Regions from separate parts of the Vreelandella sp. 2A-K22 genome, predicted to be linked through region 1. Evidence: predicted binding sites of a transcription regulator. Region 1 holds the regulator's gene; each other region holds the start of a gene.
What was found. Region 1 encodes sigma-54, which starts transcription at its own class of promoters, with help from an activator protein. Its sites were predicted from a motif close to TGGCACNNNNNTTGCTNT; they were not measured.
Positions count from the first base shown of each region.

Region 2: ACW17M_RS14020 (NCS1 family nucleobase:cation symporter-1) is a predicted target of sigma-54. The motif match lies at 3,476-3,493, and genes of this name have one in related genera.
Region 3: ACW17M_RS01830 (amino acid ABC transporter substrate-binding protein) is a predicted target of sigma-54. The motif match lies at 1,745-1,762, and genes of this name have one in related genera.
Region 4: speB (agmatinase) is a predicted target of sigma-54. The motif match lies at 2,801-2,818, and genes of this name have one in related genera.

Region 1 covers NZ_JBSUGC010000002.1:224,880-230,044, forward strand. Annotated here, with positions in the region: gene rapZ (RNase adapter RapZ) at 1-216, opposite strand, end outside; gene ACW17M_RS03315 (PTS sugar transporter subunit IIA) at 304-774, opposite strand; gene hpf (ribosome hibernation-promoting factor, HPF/YfiA family) at 779-1,087, opposite strand; gene ACW17M_RS03325 (RNA polymerase factor sigma-54) at 1,185-2,600, opposite strand; gene lptB (LPS export ABC transporter ATP-binding protein) at 2,730-3,479, opposite strand; gene lptA (lipopolysaccharide transport periplasmic protein LptA) at 3,491-4,006, opposite strand; gene lptC (LPS export ABC transporter periplasmic protein LptC) at 4,018-4,587, opposite strand; gene ACW17M_RS03345 (KdsC family phosphatase) at 4,588-5,130, opposite strand.
Region 2 covers NZ_JBSUGC010000009.1:190,843-196,007, reverse strand. Annotated here, with positions in the region: gene ACW17M_RS14030 (bifunctional diguanylate cyclase/phosphodiesterase) at 1-692, opposite strand, end outside; gene ACW17M_RS14025 (LysR family transcriptional regulator) at 897-1,799, shown strand; gene ACW17M_RS14020 (NCS1 family nucleobase:cation symporter-1) at 1,814-3,331, opposite strand; gene ACW17M_RS14015 (nitrilase-related carbon-nitrogen hydrolase) at 3,949-4,815, shown strand; gene hydA (dihydropyrimidinase) at 4,878-5,165, shown strand, end outside.
Region 3 covers NZ_JBSUGC010000001.1:387,276-392,440, reverse strand. Annotated here, with positions in the region: gene hemE (uroporphyrinogen decarboxylase) at 1-722, shown strand, start outside; gene speE (polyamine aminopropyltransferase) at 722-1,588, shown strand; gene ACW17M_RS01830 (amino acid ABC transporter substrate-binding protein) at 1,858-2,883, shown strand; gene ACW17M_RS01825 (amino acid ABC transporter permease) at 2,985-4,175, shown strand; gene ACW17M_RS01820 (amino acid ABC transporter permease) at 4,191-5,165, shown strand, end outside.
Region 4 covers NZ_JBSUGC010000012.1:169,812-174,976, forward strand. Annotated here, with positions in the region: gene ACW17M_RS16945 (5-guanidino-2-oxopentanoate decarboxylase) at 1-277, opposite strand, end outside; gene ACW17M_RS16950 (YjiH family protein) at 288-1,670, opposite strand; gene speB (agmatinase) at 1,774-2,724, opposite strand; gene ACW17M_RS16960 (sigma-54 interaction domain-containing protein) at 2,947-4,365, shown strand; gene ACW17M_RS16965 (ABC transporter ATP-binding protein) at 4,479-5,165, shown strand, end outside.

The DNA.
Region 1 (5,165 bases):
TAAAGAGGGCAGGCGCTCCAGAGCTCCCGGCAAATTGCGGGCATCAATACTCACCGCTAAATGTGCTCGGTCGCCCTGGTCACGCAGTTCATCCACCAACGACCCCAGCAACATAGCTGGGAGGTTATCAATCGCGTAGTAGCCAAGATCTTCCAGCGCTTGCAAGGCGATAGATTTACCTGACCCGGAGCGGCCGCTAATGATCACCAGTTGCATAGAGTCTCTCTTTGCTTTGATCAAGCTGCGTTGAGGGTGGTGAGCGGATAACCTGCTGTGATCTGCCCTGAACAGGGTTTCAGACCCTTAGGCCGCTGATTGCTCGCGAATTTTGGCGGTAATCAGCTCAAGCAGTTCGCGCTGGCTGGCTGCTTTACGCAGTTGCTGGCGCGTGTCCGCATCATTCATGATGGTCGCTACCTGACCCAGTAGTGAGAGATGCGTGTCATCTGCCTCTTCGGGTACCAACAGGACAAACACCAGATCTACCGGGTCGCCGTCGATAGCGTCAAAATCGATCGCTTCAGCCAGTTTCAAAAATCCAGCGATAGGGGCGTTGCAGTGGGGGCTACGCGCATGAGGAATAGCCACGCCGTTACCAATACCCGTACTACCTAAGCGCTCGCGACCGATTAAACGGCTAAACACTTCTTGGCTGTCCAGGCTGGGGATATTTTGGGCGATAAAGGTGCTGTAAAACTCCAGCACCCTTTTTTTGCTGCCCCCGGGGACGTCGAACAGAACGCGTTCCGGGGGGAGTATGGTTTCCAACGTCATTGAATTAACGCACACCGGCGCCTTGGGCGCGAGCTTGTGCTTTTTCCTTGTGTTTAACGAGTTGACGGTCGATTTTGTCCGCTAGTGCGTCGATAGCGGCGTACATATCACTGTCTAGGGCTTCCGCATGTAAGTCAGCACCTGCGGCGTGCAGCGTACAGGCGGCCTGCTGGCGCTCTTTCTCCACTGATAAGGTGACTTGCACCGTAGTTATATTGTCGTAATGGCGCTCTACACGCTCAAGCTTCTCGTTGACATAGTCACGCAAGGCGTCAGTCAGTTCTACGTGATGACCAGTGATATTTACTTGCATTGACGTGCTCCTTATCCATCGGACTGTACTTCGATTGTAACCCTTTTTGCCGCGTTGCAAAGCCCTTGTCGAGAGTTTCCCTGAAACGTTAACGAAGTTAGCGCAAACGACGCCGTTCACTGGAAGAGGGAATGCCCATGGCTTCACGGTATTTCGCCACCGTACGACGCGCCACTTGAATCCCTCCTTCGCCTAATAGCGTCACTAAGCGGCTGTCTGAAAGCGGCTTGCCGGGCGGCTCCTCTTGAATCAGTTTCTTGAGTCGTGCACGGATGGCGGTGCTGGAGTGGCTGTCGCCATCTTGACCGCTCACCTGGCTTGAGAAAAAGTATTTGAGTTCAAACACACCACGGGGTGTATGGATATATTTTTGCGTCGTTACCCGTGAAATAGTCGACTCGTGCATCTCCACGGCTTCGGCAATGTCGGCCAGTATCAGTGGTTTCATGGCTTCTTCGCCGTGCTCTAAAAAGCCAATCTGGCGGGTAATGATCTCGCGACCAACACGCAGCAGCGTATCGTTTCGGCTAGAGAGGCTCTTGATCAACCAGCGCGCTTCCTGCAAGTGCTCTTTGAGAAACTGGTTGTCATCGCTTTTATCCGCACGCTTAATCAAGCTGGCGTAGTCGGGCTGAATGCGCAGCCGTGGCAGGGCCTCGGGGTTGAGCTCTAAATGCCAGCCTTCATTATCGTGGCGGACGACTAGATCGGGGGTGACATAGCTGTCATCGGTGTCGCCGTAGGCGCTGCCTGGGCGTGGGTCTAGGCTGCGAATAAGCAGGATGACATCGGCCAGCTGTTCGTCGTCGAGCCCTAGACGGCGTTTCAGCAGACGCATATCGTCTTTGCCAAGCGCTTCGAGAAACTGCCGCACCAAGCGGCGGGCGGGAACCAGCAGTGGCGTATCATCGGGGAGAGCGGCGAGCTGCAGCATCAAGCATTCACGCAAGTCACGGGCAAATATGCCGGTCGGCTCAAACTGCTGGAGCTTGAGTAGAATGGTTTCCACTTCGCGCTGGCTTAGCCCGTCAATGCCCTGGGCACGAAGCCCTTCACGGATGTCGTTGAGCGGCTGGGTCAGGTAGCCGTTGGCGTCTAGCGCGTCGATTAAACTTTCCGCGACAAGCTGCTCGCGAGCGCTAAAATCGGTCATGGCGAGTTGCCACAGCAGGTGGCCATGAAGGCTCTGCCCGGCTGCCTGGCGCTCAAAGTCGGGGCCTTCGCTGCTGCTGCCCCCCTGGCTTCCCATATCTTGATAGGTATCTGACCAGTCGCTATCTACCGAGAGCTCAGTAGGGATGCTCTCTGACCACTCTTCTTCCTTAGGCTCGCTGACAGCCTGTTCACTAAATTCATCTTCCTGCTCCAGCATGGGATTGGCATCGAGGGCCTGCTGAATTTCTTGACGAAGATCCAGCGTAGAGAGTTGCAGCAGCGCAATGGCCTGCTGCAACTGGGGCGTCATGGTCAGCTGTGTGCCGATACGCAGTTGGAGAGAAGCTTTCATGACCATCTGAGAACCACTCGTTAATCAGAATGCTCCACCCTAGTGCGAGTGAGTGCTTGGCGCAAGTGCAATAAGCATGCCATTGGTCGTAAAGTTGTTTTAAAGCGCTATTTAGGGGCAATTAAGGCAAAAACATTACAGGCGAAAATCGGCGCCCAAATACACATCCCTTACTTTTTGGTTGGTGAGAATCGAGGCGGGCGAGCCACTGGCGATGATTTGCCCATCGCCGACGATATAGGCGATATCGCAAATGTCTAGTGTTTCACGCACGTTGTGATCGGTGATCAGCACGCCGATATGGCGCTGTTTCAGTGCACGAATGATGGTTTTAATCTCACCTACCGAGATGGGGTCAACGCCCGCAAAAGGCTCATCGAGCAGAATAAAAGCGGGCTCTGTGGCTAGCGAGCGGGCTATTTCTACACGCCTGCGCTCGCCGCCCGAAAGGCTCATGCCCAGGTTGTCGCGAATATGGGTGATATGGAAGTCTTCGAGTAGCGCTTCCAGGCGCTGTTCGCGGTCGCTGCGGTTAAGCTCTTTGCGGGTCTCGAGTATCGCCATAATATTCTCGGCAACCGAGAGTTTGCGGAAAATAGACGCCTCTTGAGGTAGATAGCCAATCCCCGCGGCTGCGCGCTCGTGCATGGGGGCGCGCGTTAAATCCACATCGTCGATACCCACCTTGCCAGCGTCGGATTTGACCAGCCCAACAATCATATAAAATGAGGTGGTTTTGCCCGCGCCGTTGGGGCCCAAAAGGCCAACGACACTGCCTTGGGATATCTCCAGATTGATGTCTTTGACCACTCGGCGGCGTTTGTAGCTTTTAGCCAGGTGGTGGGCATAAAGGGTTTTGATCGGCGCAGTGTCAGCAGTGGCCACAGCTAGGCTCCCTATTGTTCAGGCTGAAGGGTCATGCGTATGCGCTGGGGCTCGCTGCCATCAACGTCAGAGCGCGCTTGAATCACTTCTCGGTCAATAAAATACTCAAGGCGACCGCCACTAAAGGTGTCCTCTTGCTGGGTCAGTTCGGCTTGGTCGATCAGCTCTACGCGACGCTCGGCGACGTGATAAATAATCCGCCGCGCCCAGCCTTCCGTGGGGCCTTCTTGCCCTTCGCCTTGATGGCGCAAGTAGGCGCGCTCACCGGTAGCGGTGGCTGTCGAGAGTTCGCCCGCGTCGTTGCGTTCGATCTCTACCCGCTCGCCGCGCAGTTGCATTTCGCCTTGGCGAATGTCCACATCCCCAGTATAAACAGCTGTGCCTGCCCGCTGATCAAGATCTAAACGGTCGGCTTCCACTTCCACTGGGGCCTGGGAAGATGAGTTGGTTTGGGCTAACACTGATAAAGGTATCGCTAAACCGAACAGTGCAGTGTAGAGCAGGGCTGGGGAAATCATGGCTTTCATGGCGGTTCCTATTAGCGTTGTGTGGCCGGGGGGTGCGTGCCGCGCACATTATCCGTTAAGCGAACCTGGCTGGTGTTAAGCCAAACGTCCATACGTGAAGCGCTCATTTGCTGCGGCGGTTGCTGCATCAATACCGGTGTGTCACTCCAGGCATGCTGCTCGAGGCCATCATAGTGCAGTAGCTCGGTATCTAGCTGCCAGCCTTCATCTGGTGCAAACAGTCGAGCCGAACCTGACAGCAGCAGGGCTTGGGTAGCGGTGTTGAGCGTGCCTACAGCGGCGCTGGCCAGCCACTGACGGTTTTCGCTGTCATACAGTACTGCCTCGGGCTCTTCCGTCCAGGTTTCGCTGCGCTGCGGGGTATGGATAAGGCGCGGTGTTTTTAGCGACTGCATGACACTGCCGTTATCCCCGAATAGGGTAATCTCGGCATTTTCCAGCACGTGGCCAGGTTCCTGAGCCTGTGCTTCGGGGTCGATGCTGGTGTCTTGAGGCCCGCGGGGGTCAAGCCATACCAGCAGAATCCCCAGCGCGATGACTAGCCCGGCTAACCAGAGGCGTACTTTAAAGCGTTTAAACATTTACGTGCGGCCGTGCAGATAGGTGTCGAGCACCGCGCCCCAGTGTCCTTGAGATTCAAGCAGCGTATCGCAGATCTCACGCACGGCACCGTGGCCACCCAGGCGTTCGGTAGTCCAGTCGGCGTGGGTATGCATATAGTCCGGCGCGTTTGGCACGGTAATGCCGACGCCGCAACGTTTGATAGCCGCTAGGTCGGGTAGGTCGTCGCCACAATAAGCCACCTGCTCTAGTTCAATATCGAGGCGCTGGCAGAGCCCGCGCAGTGTGGCCAGCTTGTCTTCACAGCCTTGGTGAACATGGTCAATGCCGAGTGCCGCCGCGCGTTGGCTAACCATGGGGGAGTCGCGCCCGGTAATCAACGCGACATGTACGCCCACGCGTTTGAGAAGCTTTAGCCCGTGGCCATCCTGGGTGTGGAATGCTTTGATTTCGATACCATCGGCTTGAAAGTAGAGGCGCCCATCGGTAAGGACGCCGTCAACATCCAGTGCTAGCAGGCGTACACGGCGGAGTTGGTCGAGTAGCGAGGCAGGTAGGGTCATAGAACCTCCATATCAATCAGTTCGTAAAGCAGGTC
Region 2 (5,165 bases), on a different contig from region 1:
GTCGGGTAGCGAGCAATAAATTTTAATCCGGGGTCGACCAGGGCAATGCTCTCGCCGTCATAGACACTCATCTGCTCCAGGGCGTCGGCAAACACTTCAGGTACAATGCTAGAGATGACCACCCCAGCAAACTCGCCGGACGAGGTTTCTAATCGTCGACCATGGTACAAATAGTAGCGTTGGTCACTGATAGACCAGTAAAGCGGGGTAATCAGTTCTTCTTGTCCTGCTTGCTTAAAGGCATTAAACAACGTCGTATCGCTGATATCAGCACCTGCTCTTCGGCTGCTGCGGCCACTCGCCATTACTCGGCCTTCAGCGCTCAACACAGCGATTTCGTCCACCATGGGCACATACAGGGTCAGGTTTTCTAGCGAGCGCTGAAGGGCCTGGGCATTATCGCTATCTGGCATGCCTTGCAGGGTTAGCATCTCAGCAAGCCCAAAAAGCGCTTGCCCGCTTTGTGCAAATACGCCTTTTGCCCACTCAGCAACCACATTAGCGCGGGCGGTAATCCGCGACTCGGCGGCCTCAATTTCTTGCCGATACTGTTCACTCAGCAGCCAGCCGAAAAGCACCATCATGACAAGCAGTGCTAGCAGATATAGCGCAATCACATGGCGGCGCTGTTGGCGATAAGTCTTGGTGGCTTTCAATACATCATCATTTACATCATTGGAGGTAGCGGACATCGCGCAGAAGCCTTATTCAGGTAACCCAGGGGGACACCTGATACAGTGTAAAAAGTAACTAAAAATGATACATAACACGCGCTGACACGTGGCTTTATCCGATAGTGCCGCGGTGCTTTTAGGATGTATATCAGTTTTTATCACCGTTAATGCCCTGAAAAGCGTGACGTTATGCATGGATAGCCAATCTACCAGGAAATTGTTATGGCATCGCTGGGCCAAATGAGCGACTACGAGATACGCCTAATCCGTATTTTTAAGACGGTCGTTGAGTGCGGTGGCTTTACCGCGGCGGAAACCACGCTGGGCATTAGTCGTTCGGCGATTAGCCAACACATGAACGACTTGGAGGGGAGGCTGGGGTTTTCGCTCTGCCAGCGGGGGCGTGGCGGGTTTAGTTTAACCGAAGAGGGTAAAGAGATTTATCAGGCAGGGTTGACGCTACTGACCGCGCTTGAAACGTTTAAAAGCGACGTTAACGCCCTGCACCAAACGATTAAAGGCGAGCTGAATATCGGCATTACCGATAATTTGGTGACACTACCCGCCATGCACGTGACCAATGCACTGGCTGAGCTCAGCGCGCCGGAGCATGAGGTCACGCTGCATATTCATATGGAGCCTTCTGACGCGGTCATTCGAGGGGTGATGGATGGCCACTTGCACGTCGGCGTAGTGCCTGCAGTGAACCTGCCCACCAGTTTAGAAGCGCGGCACCTTTATGATGAGCCATCATATCTTTACTGTGCGGCTGGCCATCCCCTGTTTACGGAGGACGACGACACGCTCAGTGGTGCTGATATCGCCCAACACTCGGCTATTTCGCCCCGCTATCCGCTACCGGTTGAGGCCCGACAGGCGCATGATGCGCTAAGCCTTCGTGCCTCAGCATCCGACCGAGAAGGCGCCGCTTTTTTGATTCTTACCGGGCGATTTATCGGCTTTCTGCCTGAACACGTAGCTGCACAGTGGGTGGCAGCGGGCAAGATGCGAGCGTTGCATGCCAACACGCAGCACTACCGCATCCCCTTTGTGCTGATCACCCGCCACGACCGCCGCCCCAACCGAGTGGTCGATGCGTTTCTACGCTTAATCAAAAGCAGCTAAACCCGGCAGTATGTTTAACGCTGCTCGGTTGCCTCATTGGCCATTATCGGCGCTGGCCCCGCCTGGGGCGATGACACCAACACTTGGCTTGTCACATAGTAAACAATTGCCCCCAGCGCCGAGCCGGTAAACCAGCCGTAGTCGTAGAACCAGTTCATGGTGCCAGTTAACAGCGATAGCAACGTAAGCGCCACCGGCACGCCAAAGGCGATAAAACCCGCGATGTTCACCGCAGGATAAGCATGGTTATCCATATACAGGCTGGGCACATCCAAACGCTGCTTTTTGATCAGGAAGTAGTCCACCGCCATGATGCCCGCGATGGGCCCCAGCAGGCTGGAGTAACCCAGCAGCCAGTTGGAGTACATCTGCTCCAGAGAAACCCCTGGCGGAATAACGCCCGCTTTTTGCAGCAGATCGTAGCCCATCAACAACACGCCCACCGCGCCAGTCATCAGCACGCCGCGCGTCTGGTTAATCAATTTGGGCGCAATGTTCTGAAAATCGTTGGTAGGCGACACGATGTTAGAAGCCGTATTGGTAGAGATCGTGGCGATAATGATCAACAGCATCGCCAGTACCACCCAGAAGGGGCTGTCGATATAGCCAATCAAACGTACCGGGTCGGCAACGGTTTCCCCTACCAGCGTTTCGGAAGCAGCGGTTAACACGACACCGAGTGCGGCGAAGAAAAACATCGTTAGCGGCAGCCCAATCACCTGACCAACGATCTGATCTTTTTGGCTTTTGGCAAAGCGACTGAAATCGGGAATATTCAGCGACAGCGTGGCCCAAAAACCCACCATGGCGGTTAAGCCCGCGAAGAAGTAGCCGTATACCGATGCCCCTTCAGGCCGCGACGGCGGCTGTGCCAGTAGTTCGGACATCGACATATTTGGCCACGCCCATATCATCAGCCCAACACCAACGGCTAACAGCAGCGGTGCGGCGAAGGTTTCCAACCATTTAATCGACTCTGCACCACGAATCACCACATAGAGATTCATCGCACCAAAGACAAAAAAGCCGATGACTTCACCAACACCGCCCATCGCAGCCCAAGCGGGAATCAACTCGGAGAGCAACAGATGAATGGCCAAACCGCCAAACATGGTTTGAATACCAAACCAGCCGCAGCCGACCAGGGCGCGCACCAGACAGGGTACGTTGGAACCTAAAATACCGAACGAAGAGCGTAAAACCACCGGAAAAGGAATACCAAACTTCGTACCGGGAAAGGCGTTTAAGGTAAGAGGAATCAGCACGATCACGTTGGCCAACAAAATGGCAAACAACGCCTCCCCCACGCTCAGCCCGAAGTAGGCGGTTAATACCCCGCCTAGGGTGTAGGTGGGCACGCAGATCGACATGCCTACCCAGAGTGCCGCAATATTCCACTTACTCCAGGTGCGCTCGCTGGCCTGGGTAGGCGCAATATCCTCATTAAAGCGCGAACTACTGCGTACATCGTCCCCTACATCTAGCTCTATCAGCCCACCTCGATCCACCATCTGAGAGGTTGTTTCGGTCATTTTTTATCTCCTCAGCATTGCGTTATTGCGCTGCCTAGCTCCCACGGCCAGTGGAGCTTTTCAAAAAGGCGCTTAGAAATCATGGCTTTTAGAAACCATTGTTTTTCAAAACCATCGTTCTTAGAAACCATAGCTTTTAGAAAACAAGCAATAAGCATGCCTACTTGAAAAAGCAGGTCAATTAACTCATTGATTAAAAAGCTGCCTTCCTGGACAACATTATTATTGTTAGCTTGTTATCTTTATATTTTCCCCACCTAAAACAAAAACCAACTAAACAAAGCTAGATCAAAAAAAATATTTGCACCAATTTCAAACAGAAAAAAACCAAAAACACTCGCTATAAATATACCAAACCAATGATTTTAAAAGAATAAAAAAACCATCCAAAACAGTGCAAGACCTCACCAAAAAAGTGAATATCACAAAATGGAACAATAAAAATAAGCAAACTCAATGAGTTAAAGACGATTTAACAAATCTCCTTTAAAGACTTGCTAAAACCACCTACCCAGCGCTACTTTCAACAAAAGCTGTCTATTTCGTCAGCTTTACAAAACTAGTTTCAAGAACACTACAAACATACGCTACACATCAACAATCAGAGGGAGCGTCTCATGCAGAATATGAAAATCGGGTTGATTCAGATGGGCCTGAAAACCAGCACCGATCTTGAACCAGAAGCTATTCGCGACGCCATGAACGAGGCACATCTGCCAATGATTCAGCAAGCGGCTGACCAGGGCGTGCAGGTGCTTTGCTTCCAGGAAGTGTTTAACCAGCCCTACTTTTGCCCCAGCCAGGACGGCAAGTGGTACGCCGCCGCCGAGCGGGTACCGGAAGGCCCTACCTGCCAGATGATGCAGAAGCTCGCCGCCGAGCACCGCATGGTGATCATCGTGCCGGTGTATGAAGAGACTGAAACCGGTGTTTACTACAACACCGCAGCGGTATTCGACGCTGACGGCAGTTACTTAGGCAAGTACCACAAAACCCATATTCCCCAAGTAGCCGGTTTTTGGGAAAAATTCTTCTTCAAGCCGGGAAAATCCAACTGGCCAGTGTTCAATACTGCCTACGGCAAAATCGGCGTGTATATCTGCTACGACCGTCACTTCCCCGAAGGCTGGCGGGCGCTTGCTCTCAACGGCGCTGAGGTGATTTTCAACCCTTCCGCCACCGTGGCCGGTCTTTCCCAATACCTGTGGGAGTTAGAGCAACCTGCCTCTGCCGCCGCCAATGGCTGCTTTATCGCTGCGATCAACCGAGTTGGAACCGAGGCGCCGTGGAACATCGGCGACTTTTACGGCTCCAGCTATATCGTTAACCCCCGCGGCAAAATCGAAGCTCAGGCCAGCGAAACAGAAGACGAGCTGCTGGTGCACGAGATCGATTTGGACATGGTGCGGGAGGTACGCAACAACTGGCAGTTCTTCCGCGACCGTCGCCCGGAAACCTATACCCGCCTGACCGACGGTGAATGATTCTGCTGGTAAAAAACAGGTTGCTGGTTAAGTTTTCTATTTAAAAACAACAGGAGCGAACGATGAGCTTATTAATCAAGGGCGGCACCGTGGTCACCCACGCCGATACCTACCGCGCAGACGTACTGTGTGTCGACGGTAAAATCCATGCGATTGGCACCGATCTAGATGTCCCTGAAGGGTGTGAAATTGTCGATGCCAGCGATCAACTGGTGATGCCCGGCGGTATCGATCCCCATACGCACATGCAACTGCCGTTCATGGGCACCGTGGCCAGCGAGGATTTCTATACCGGCACCGCCGCGGCCTTGGCCGGGGGCACCACTTCGATCATCGACTTCGTGATCCCA
Region 3 (5,165 bases), on a different contig from region 1:
CGACCATTCGTCGTGAGCTGAACGGCCGCATGCCGCTGATCGGCTTCTCAGGCAGCCCCTGGACGCTGGCGACTTACATGGTGGAGGGCGGCTCCAGCAAGGACTTCCGCCATCTGAAAACCATGCTTTATGATACCCCGGATACCATGCACCAGTTGCTGGATACGCTGGCGCATGCGGTAACTGACTACCTGAACGCCCAAATTCGCGCGGGCGCCCAAGCGGTGCAGATTTTTGATACCTGGGGCGGCGCACTTTCTACCCCTGCGTACCTTGAGTTCTCGCTGCGCTACATGGAGCAGATCGTTTCGGGACTGATCCGCGAGCACGACGGTCGCCGCGTACCGGTGATTCTCTTCACCAAAAACGGCGGCCAGTGGCTTGAGCATATCGCCTGCGCCGGTGCCGATGCATTGGGGATCGACTGGTCTACCGAGCTTTCCGATGCCCGTGCCCGGGTTGGTCACAAAGTGGCGCTACAGGGCAATCTTGATCCCAACGTTCTGTTTGCCCGCCCCTCGGCTATCCGCGCTGAAGTAGCCCGCGTGTTGGAAAGCTACGGCCATGGCCCTGGCCACGTGTTTAACCTGGGCCACGGTATCAGCCAGTTTACCAACCCCGACAACGTCACTGCCTTTATGGAGGCGCTGCACGAATTAAGCCCGCAGTATCACCGCGATATTCCAACGCACACAAATGCACAGCACTCAGGAGCCAATTGATGAGCGATTTACGCGACGACCAATGGTTTACCGAAGTCTTTGATAGCCACGGCAGCGCTTTCTCACTGAAGATCTCTGAAAAACTGCTGGATGTGCAGAGCCAATACCAGCATCTAGAGGTCTACGCCACCGAAACCTACGGCAACCTAATGGTGCTGGACGGCTGCGTGATGCTGACTGATCGCGATAACTTCCTCTACCATGAGATGATTGCGCATCCGGCGCTGTTTACCCACCAAGATCCCAAACGCGTGGTGATCATCGGCGGTGGCGACTGCGGCACCTTAAAAGAGGTGCTGCGCCACCCGAGTGTCGAGAAAGTTACCCAAATTGATATCGACGAAGAGGTCACCAAGGCCTCTGAGCGCTTCTTCCCGTCGTTGGTAGCGTCGAATAACGACCCCCGCGCTGAACTGCTGTTCGCCGACGGCGTCAAGTGGGTGGACGATGCACCTGATGAGAGCATCGATGTGCTGATTATCGACTCCACCGACCCGGTTGGGCCCGCTGAAGGGCTGTTTAAAACCGATTTTCTCAAGCGCTGCCACCGTATTTTGAAAAGCGGCGGCGTAATGGTGCAGCAGAGCGAATCACCGCTTTACCACAGTGGCTCGATCATCCGAGAGCTGCGCAACGACATGTTGAAAGCCGGTTTTGACAGCGTTGCCACGCTGCCCTTCCCGCAGCCGGTTTATCCTTCAGGCTGGTGGAGCGTAACATTGGCGGGTAAAGCCACCGACGTGAATACGTTCCGCGAGCAGGCAGCCACCAACCACGACTTGCCGCTTGAATACTATAGCGTTGACGCCCATCGCGGTGCGCTCGCCCTTCCGCCATTTATGCGCAAGGCATTCGCAGCCGAGTAAACCACGCCTAATACCTGCCTTCGTGTTACCGCCCACCTCAGCTTGCCCTATTACGGTGCAATGCGAGGTGGGCGGTAACCTTTTTTGCACCTAGACCTTCGTCTCGAATTCGTTGAGTAGCGTTGAAAAGCGCTGAATTAACGCCTGTACCCTTGTTGGCATCTTCCTTGCTAGGTTTAGTGACATGCTACGGCATGCATAACTATTTCAACTACTGGTTTCATTAACTGATTTCAGTAGCTGATTCCAATAACTTCGAGGGAAACTAGATGTTCAATAAAAAACACTTAGCGCTTCTGGCGTCCGCTGGCTCACTTAGCCTGGCGGGAATGGCAACTGCTCAAGCCGACACCCTGGAAGATACCATTGAGCGTGGCGCCGTTCAGTGTGGTGTGAGCGATGGTTTGCCGGGCTTCTCAGCTCCGGACGACGACGGTAACTGGCAAGGTATCGACGTTGATGTATGCCGCGCAGTAGCGGCAGCGGTGCTCGGCGACTCAGAAGCCGTCAACTATATTTCACTCAATGCCGTAGAGCGCTTCACCGCCCTGCAGTCTGGTGAAGTTGATGTTCTCTCACGTAACACCACCTGGACGACTACCCGCGATACCACCCTGGGCCTGAACTTCACCGGCGTAACATTCTATGATGGTCAGGGCTTCATGGTATCCCGTGACCTGGGTATTACCGGTGCTGATGAACTCGACGGCGCCTCCATCTGCATTCAGTCTGGCACCACTACCGAGCTGAACCTGGCTGACTACTTCCGTGCTAACGACATGGAATTCAACCCGATCGTATTTGATACCTCTGAGCAAACCGTGGGTGGCTATCAGGCCGGCCGCTGTGACGTGCTAACCTCCGATACCTCTCAGCTAGCGGCGCTACGTATTCAGCTAGACGATCCTTCAGCCTCGATGATCCTGTCTGACGTTATCTCCAAAGAGCCACTAGGCCCTGTGGTTCGTCAGGGTGACGATCTTTGGTTCAACATTGTGAAATGGTCGCTGTTCGCCATGATTAACGCCGAAGAGTACGGCGTCACCAGTGAAAACGCTGAAGAAATGCTTAACTCTGAAGACCCCAACATCGCTCGCTTGCTAGGCCAAGACGGCAACTACGGTGAAGGCATGAACCTAGAAGCAGATTGGGCCTACAACATTATTAGCCAAGTGGGTAACTACGCTGAAAGCTTCGACCGCAACGTGGGCATGGGCTCGCCGCTGGAAATTGAGCGCGGTGTTAACGCCCTGTGGACCGACGGTGGTTTCCAGTACGCTCCCCCGATTCGCTAAGCGTCTCGCTTGACCCCGGCCCGCCGCCCTCTTCACAGGTATCTGTTTAAAGGTCGTGGCGGGCCATTTGATTGACCTTCCGTGTAGCGGAGACGCCATCCATGTCTGTAAGACCTAACGTTCGCCCCGCTGGCCACAAGCCGCCGTTTTGGCGAGACCGCGCTAAGCGCGCACTTATTTTTCAGCTTATATTGGTCGCCGTTGTCGCGGCTTTCCTGATCTATATTATCGGCAATACCCAAGCCAACCTGAATGCTCGCGGCATTACCACTGGCTTTGGCTTCCTGGGCAACACAGCCGGCTTTGGTATTGGTCAAAGCTTAATCGAGTACTCCTCCCAAAGTACCTACGGCCGCACTTTTGTGATTGGCTTGCTCAATACGCTGCTAGTCGGTGGATTGGGGGTGTTAGCTGCCTCGATTATTGGTTTTATCGTCGGTATTGCGCGGCTATCGCCCAATTGGTTGATCGCCCGGCTAGCTAACGCTTATATCGAAACGTTTCGTAATATCCCGCTGCTGCTACAAATTTTCTTCTGGTACTTCGCGGTACTGCGGACGTTACCCAGCGCTAGAGAGAGCATGGCCTTTGGCGAAGCCATTTTCCTGAACGTGCGCGGGCTGTACCTGCCTCAACCGCTGTTCGAATCAGGATTTGGTCTTATCCCAGCCACCTTCGTGGTAGCCATTATTGCCAGCATCGCACTGGTCATGTGGAACAAGCGCCGTCACGAAGCCACCGGCAAGCGCCTGCCGGTTTTCTGGATGTCGCTGGTGATTATCTTTGGCCTACCGCTGCTGGTATTGGTCGCTACCGGTGTACCGGTGACCTGGGAGATGCCGGTACTGCGCGGCTTTAACTTCGGCGGTGGTATTACCATTATCCCTGAATTTTTGGCCCTGTGGCTGGCGCTGTCTATCTATACCGCGTCCTTCATTGCGGAGATTGTGCGCTCGGGCATCCAAGCCATCCCCCATGGCCAAACGGAAGCCGCCCAGGCATTGAGCTTGCCGCGCAAGCTAGTGCTGCGCCTAATCATCATTCCCCAGGCTATGCGCGTCATTATTCCGCCACTCACCAGCCAATACCTCAACCTGATTAAAAACTCGTCACTGGCCACCGCCATCGGCTACCCCGACCTGGTATCGGTTTTTGCCGGCACCACGCTCAACCAGACCGGTCAGGCAATCGAAGTCATTGCCATGACCATGGCGGTTTATCTGATCATCAGCTTGCTGGTGTCCATGTTCATGAACTGGTTCAACGCTCGCGTTGCGCTGGTCGAACGCTAGGCCGGAGGCGACCCCATGATTCACAATAAAGAAACCATACCTCAGCGCCCGGCTCCTAAAGGCACCATTGGGCCAGTTGCCTGGCTACGAGGCAATCTGTTCAACGGCCCTATCAATAGCATCTTCACGCTACTGGGCCTGTACGTGCTCTATCTACTCGTGGTGCCAACGGTTCAGTGGGCATTTATTGATGCCAACTGGGTGGGCGACAGCCGCGAAGACTGCACACGGGTGGGCGCCTGCTGGGTATTCGTTAACGCACGCTTTTCCCAGTTTATGTACGGCCTCTACCCGAGTGAGGAGTATTGGCGCGCCAATATCGTGTTTGCCATGTTCGCGGGCATTATTGCCTGGATGGTCATTCCGCGCCTGCCGTTTAAGCGCTGGATGACACTGTTTGCGCTGCTGATCTTCCCGGTGATCGCCTACGTGCTGCTACACGGCGGCTACTTTGATCTACCGCGTGTCTCCACCCACCGCTGGGGCGGTTTGATGCTGACGCTGCTACTGGCTAGCGTGGGGATGATTGGCGCACTGCCTATTGGCATTGTATTAGCCCTTGGGCGACGCTCGAACATGCCCATCGTCAAAACCTTCTGCGTGATTTTTATCGAGTTTTGGCGCGGTGTGCCGCTAATCACCATTCTGTTTATGGCCTCGGTGATGCTGCCGCTGTTCCTGCCGTCTGAACTTAACGTGGATCGCCTTATACGTGCGCTAATCGGCCTGACGCTGTTCCAAAGTGCCTATATGGCCGAGGTTATTCGCGGTGGTTTGCAGGCGATTCCCAAAGGGCAAGATGAGGCCGCCGCGGCACTGGGGATGACGTATTGGAAGCGCATGGGGCTAATCGTGATGCCTCAGGCACTGAAAATGATGATTCCTGGCATCGTCAATACGTTTATCTCACTGTTTAAAGACACCACCCTGGTCATGATCATCGGGCTGTTTGACCTGTTGGGCATTGTGCAAGCGGCGCTTTCCGACTCG
Region 4 (5,165 bases), on a different contig from region 1:
TCATCCCCGGCCCGGTGATAATCAGGCACACTCCCGGCTGGCCGCTGGCGCGGGCATAGCCGTCGGCCATAAACCCGGCGCCCTGCTCATGGCGTGGCGTAACGTGCCTCACATCGCTGCCTTCCAGGCCGCGGTAAAGCTCCACCGTATGCACGCCCGGGATGCCGAACAAGGCCCGCACGCCGTAAGTATCGCGCAGCAGACGAATCAGTAGCTCGGCACAGGTCATGGTTGCTTGATTGTTCGTTGCATCAGTATTCGTTGCATCAGCGTTCATTGCAGGCCCCTTAAAAGAAGAACGTGTGGGCCATGAAGGCAATGATTGGCAGCGTAATGGCGGTACGCAGCAGGAAGATGGCAACCAGTTCCCAGAGCTTGATGGGAATTTTTGACTTGAGCAGCAGCGCGCCGATTTCCGACATGTAGATCAGTTGGGTGAGCGACAGGCAGGCAATCACAAAGCGGGTAAGCTCGCTTTCGATATTGGTCGCCAGCACCGCGGGCAGGAACATATCGGCAAAGCCCACCAGGGTGGCGGGCGCCGCCGCTTCTGCCTCGGGAATCCGCAGCAGCTCTAGCACCGGCACCATGGGGTAGGAAAGCCAGGTAAACAGCGGGGTAAATTCCGCCAGAATCAGCGCCACCGTGCCAATAGCAAACACCAGAGGAAGTAAGCCGAGGAAAATATCCATCACGTTGAGGAGCGCCAAACGTGCCAGTTCACGGGGACCGGGAGCACCGGCGGCGCGATTGGTGGCCTGAATCAGGCTGTAACGGAACAGACCCACTTTTTCAGTGCGCTCCTCATTCAGTTGGCAGCCCACGGGCTCGTAGTAGTCATTGGATTTGCGCGACAGCGGCGGCAGGCGCGGCACAATCGCCGCAGCGATCAACCCGGAAACCACTACCGTAAAGTAGAACTGCACAAACAGGTGGTTGATATCGACAAAGCTGGTGACGAGCAGCGCAAACGCAATCGACACCACGGAGAAGTTGGTGGCAATGACCGAGGCTTCGCGGCGGTTATAGAAGCCCTGCTCGTACTGCTGAGTGGTGATCAGCACACCGACGGTGCCCGATCCCATCCATGAGGCGGTGGCATCGATCGCGCTGCGTCCCGGCAAATTAAAAATCACCCGAAACGGCTTACGTACCATACTGCCGATGAACTCCATAAAGCCAAACTCGACCAGAAACGGCAGCAGCAGCGCGGCAAAGAAAAAGAAGGTGAGCAGTACCGGCGCCAGGTCATTGAGCATCACGCCACCGGTAAAGGAAGCGGTCACGAACTCAGGCCCAAACTGGAAGTAGGTCATCAAGGCAAAGATCGCGCCGAGAATGCGCATCGCAAACCACACCGATCCGACATGAAACATCTCGTGCAACACGCCTTTCTCGGCCCAGCTAGGATGCGCTACCTTGGCGTAAAGCGTCGCCACTACCGATAGACACAGCACAACCGTCGCAATGGCCGGCAGCGCCGAACCTAGCAAAGTTTGCAAGCCATCGGCCATTAGGCCCATGCCAATGTTAATGGTATCGCCCACTTGAAAAGGGACGAGAAACAGCAGCACCCCAATTAGCGAGGGAATGATAAATTTCAGTAAGTGCGCGCGGGGTATCGGTGCCGACGAGGTCGGCTGTTCCGATTTAACGTTGCTATACGACATAGGGTTCACCCATTGGAAGTGATTATTGGAGGTGGCTGGCGGCGTAGCTAGGTCAGTACTTTTTTATTTAGTCGCTATTTCTTTGTTAGCTATTTGGTCGGCGTCACTCGCTGTGTTTAACGCCCGGCAGTACGCAGAGCATTTCATACAGCAGCGTGGCGCCCATCAGCGCGGTGTTGCCGCTGGGGTCATAAGGTGGTGACACTTCCACCAGGTCGCCGCCGACAATATTCAGCCCAGCGGCACCGCGAACCAGCTCCAATCCTTGGCTAGAGGTCAGTCCACCCATCTCCACCGTGCCGGTGCCGGGGGCAACAGAAGGATCCAAGCCGTCAATGTCGAAACTGATGTAAACCGGGATATCACCCATCTGCTCACGCACCTCGGCCATCAAGGGCGCTAGCGAGCGATACCAGCACTCTTCGGCGGGCACGACACGAAAGCCCTGGTCGCGACACCAGTCAAAATCTTCAGCGGCATAGCCGGTACCGCGCAGTCCGATTTGCACTACCTTGCCATGGGCCAATAAGCCCTCCTCCTGGGCGCGACGAAACGGCGTGCCGTGGGCAATTGGCTCACCGAACATGTGCTCGTTTACATCGGCATGAGCATCGATATGGATCAACCCCACCGGGCCGTGCTTTTTGGCCATGGCGCGAAGAATTGGCAACGTCAGGGTGTGCTCCCCACCCAGGGTCAGCGGAATGCAATCGTGCTTGAGCACGTCGTCATAGAAGGCGGTGATGATGTCGACGCTTTTTGGCAGGTGGAACGTATTGATGGGTACGTCGCCGATATCGGCTACTTGCAAGCTTTCAAAGGGCGCGGCGCGGGTCGCCATATTGTAGGGGCGCAGCATGCGCGACTCGTCGCGAATCTGGCGCGGCCCAAGCCGCGTGCCGGGGCGGTTTGAAGTGCCGATATCCATGGGAATGCCAATGAACGCAGCGTCTAATCCCTCGGCTGTCTCTTGGGTAGGCAGGCGCATCATGGTGGCAGGGCCTGCAAAGCGCGGCATGGTGTTTCCGCTCAGGGGCTGATTAAACTCCGACATACACATCTCCTTATATTTTTGGCGGTGAGCACGGTGTAGGTATTGGCCTAGCTCTTTTCACTAATCTTCTAAAGACACTGCACAGACCATGCCAAGTCGAAGATGCCTATAAAGTGGTGGGATTAGTGGCCAAACGATGCAAAAATGAATCAAACAAATGCCTTTTCAATTCATTCTTGAATCAAAGATTCATAAATGAATCAGTCGGAGGAGTCAGCTGCGATGAGTGAAATAGATAAACGCGTGCTGCAAACCATTGTGGAGACCGCAAACGACCACTTCTTTATCGTCAGTGGTGATGGACAAATAGTCGATATTAGCCCGGGAGCCGAAGCGGTTTACGGCGTTTCACGGGAAGAGCTGCTTTCCAGCAGTGTGCAGCAACTACAAGCGGCCGGGGTTCTCAAGCCCTCCATCACCATGGAAGTGATGCGCACCCGCCGGCCCGCACAGCTTATGCAGGTCACCGGCACGGGCCGCCGGGTGATTGCTGAAGCCTACCCGGTGTTCGTCGACGGCAAGCTGGAACGTATTATCAGCCGCTCGCGGGATTTAACTGACTTGCAGTTACTGCAGGACGAATATGCCCTACTACAAAAACGCTTTAGCGAACACCTAAAGCGCAGTCAGGCAGCGCCAGACGCGGAAGAGCAGGCGTTGGATGACGCCCTGGACAATTTGCAGGTACGTAGCAGCGTGATGCGTGAAATTGCGCTACTGCTTAAGCGGGTCGCCCCTTCGGATGCCAATGTGCTGATGCTGGGTGAATCAGGTGTGGGTAAAACCGCCTTTGCCAAGCAGCTACACCGCTGGAGCCAGCGCTGTGACGGCCCCTTTATTGACGTTAACTGTGCGGCGATTCCAGAGAATCTGTTTGAATCCGAGATGTTTGGCTACCAGCCCGGCGCTTTCAGCGGTGCCGCTCGCCAGGGCAAAGCCGGGCTGTTAGAGCAGGCCGAGGGTGGGACGCTATTTTTGGATGAAATCGGCGAGCTGCCGCTGTTGATGCAAACCAAACTGCTCAAGGTGATTCAGGACGGCAGCTTGACCCGGCTGGGTGACACCCGATCACGCAAGGTCAATTTTCGCTTGGTCGTGGCGACCAACCAGGATTTGGGCAAGCAAGTAGAGGCCGGACTTTTCCGTCTGGATCTTTACTACCGCCTCAATGTGATCCCGGTCACCCTGCCGCCGCTGCGTGACCGCCGGGAGGATATCCCCGACCTGGTTGAAGCGTGTTTAAACCGGCTCAACCAGCGCTATGGGCGGCAAAAAATCCTTGATACCCGCGTTTGGTCGACCCTGATGGGCGGCGAATGGCCGGGTAACGTCCGCGAGCTGGAGAACTGGCTAGAGAGAGCCTGGCTTTCCAGCCCCACCGATCAAATCGAAGTACCTACTGCGCTTCCTCACGCCGAGCAGCACCCAGCCAGTTTGCCGAGCGCCTCGCCAGCAGCGTCGGCAGTAGCACTCGAGCCCCAGGAAACCCTCAAGCAGTACCTAGCGCGGCTGGAGCGTGAAACGCTTGAAGAGCTGTGCAACACGCTCCCCAGCACCTATGCCATTGCCAAGCGGCTGGGCATTAGTCAATCCAGCGTGGTGCGTCGGTTGCAGCGCTATGGCATTAAAGTCGCCAAGTGATTTTCTGCTTGACACAGCGGCTGTCATAAACCATCCATGTAAGTGTCATGAAACGGCAACACCTTCAACACAAGCTGAACCAATAACAACCAACAGCCGGTGATGTGTGTGCTATGTCAAACCAATCGCGTATTCGCCTGGAACGCGTCACTAAACGTTGGGACGCGACCACTGCCGTCGATGAAATCTCCTTCGACGTCACGCCTGGGCAATTTGTCATTTTGCTCGGCCCTTCAGGCTGCGGTAAATCCACCACGCTACGCATGATCGCGGGCCTGGAAGAGGCCAGCAACGGACGTATTCATATCGGCGAGCGCGACGTCACACGCCTGCCGCCCGGCGACCGTGGGCTGAGCATGGTGTTTCAGTCCTACGCGCTGTTTCCGCATTTGAGTGTGGCTGACAATATCGTGTTTGGCCTGCGCAGCCGCAAGGTACCCAAAGCCGAGCAGCGCGAGCGGCTAGCCAAAGTGGCCGAACTGGTTGATTTAACCGATTATCTGAACCGCAAACCTGCCCAGCTTTCCGGCGGCCAACGCCAGCGGGTTGCGTTGGCGCGCTCGGTTATTTCCGAACACCCGATCTGCCTGATGGATGAACCGCTATCCAACCTGGACGCTCGGTTGCGCAGCGACATGCGCCGGGAAATCAAAGCGCTGCAAAGCCGCCTGAATATGACGGTGATTTACGTTACTCACGATCAGGTGGAAGCCATGAGCATGGGTGATCGTGTGATTCTGATGCAGCATGGCAAAATCGTGCAGGACGGCACCCCGGACGAGCTTTACAACCGCCCCGCT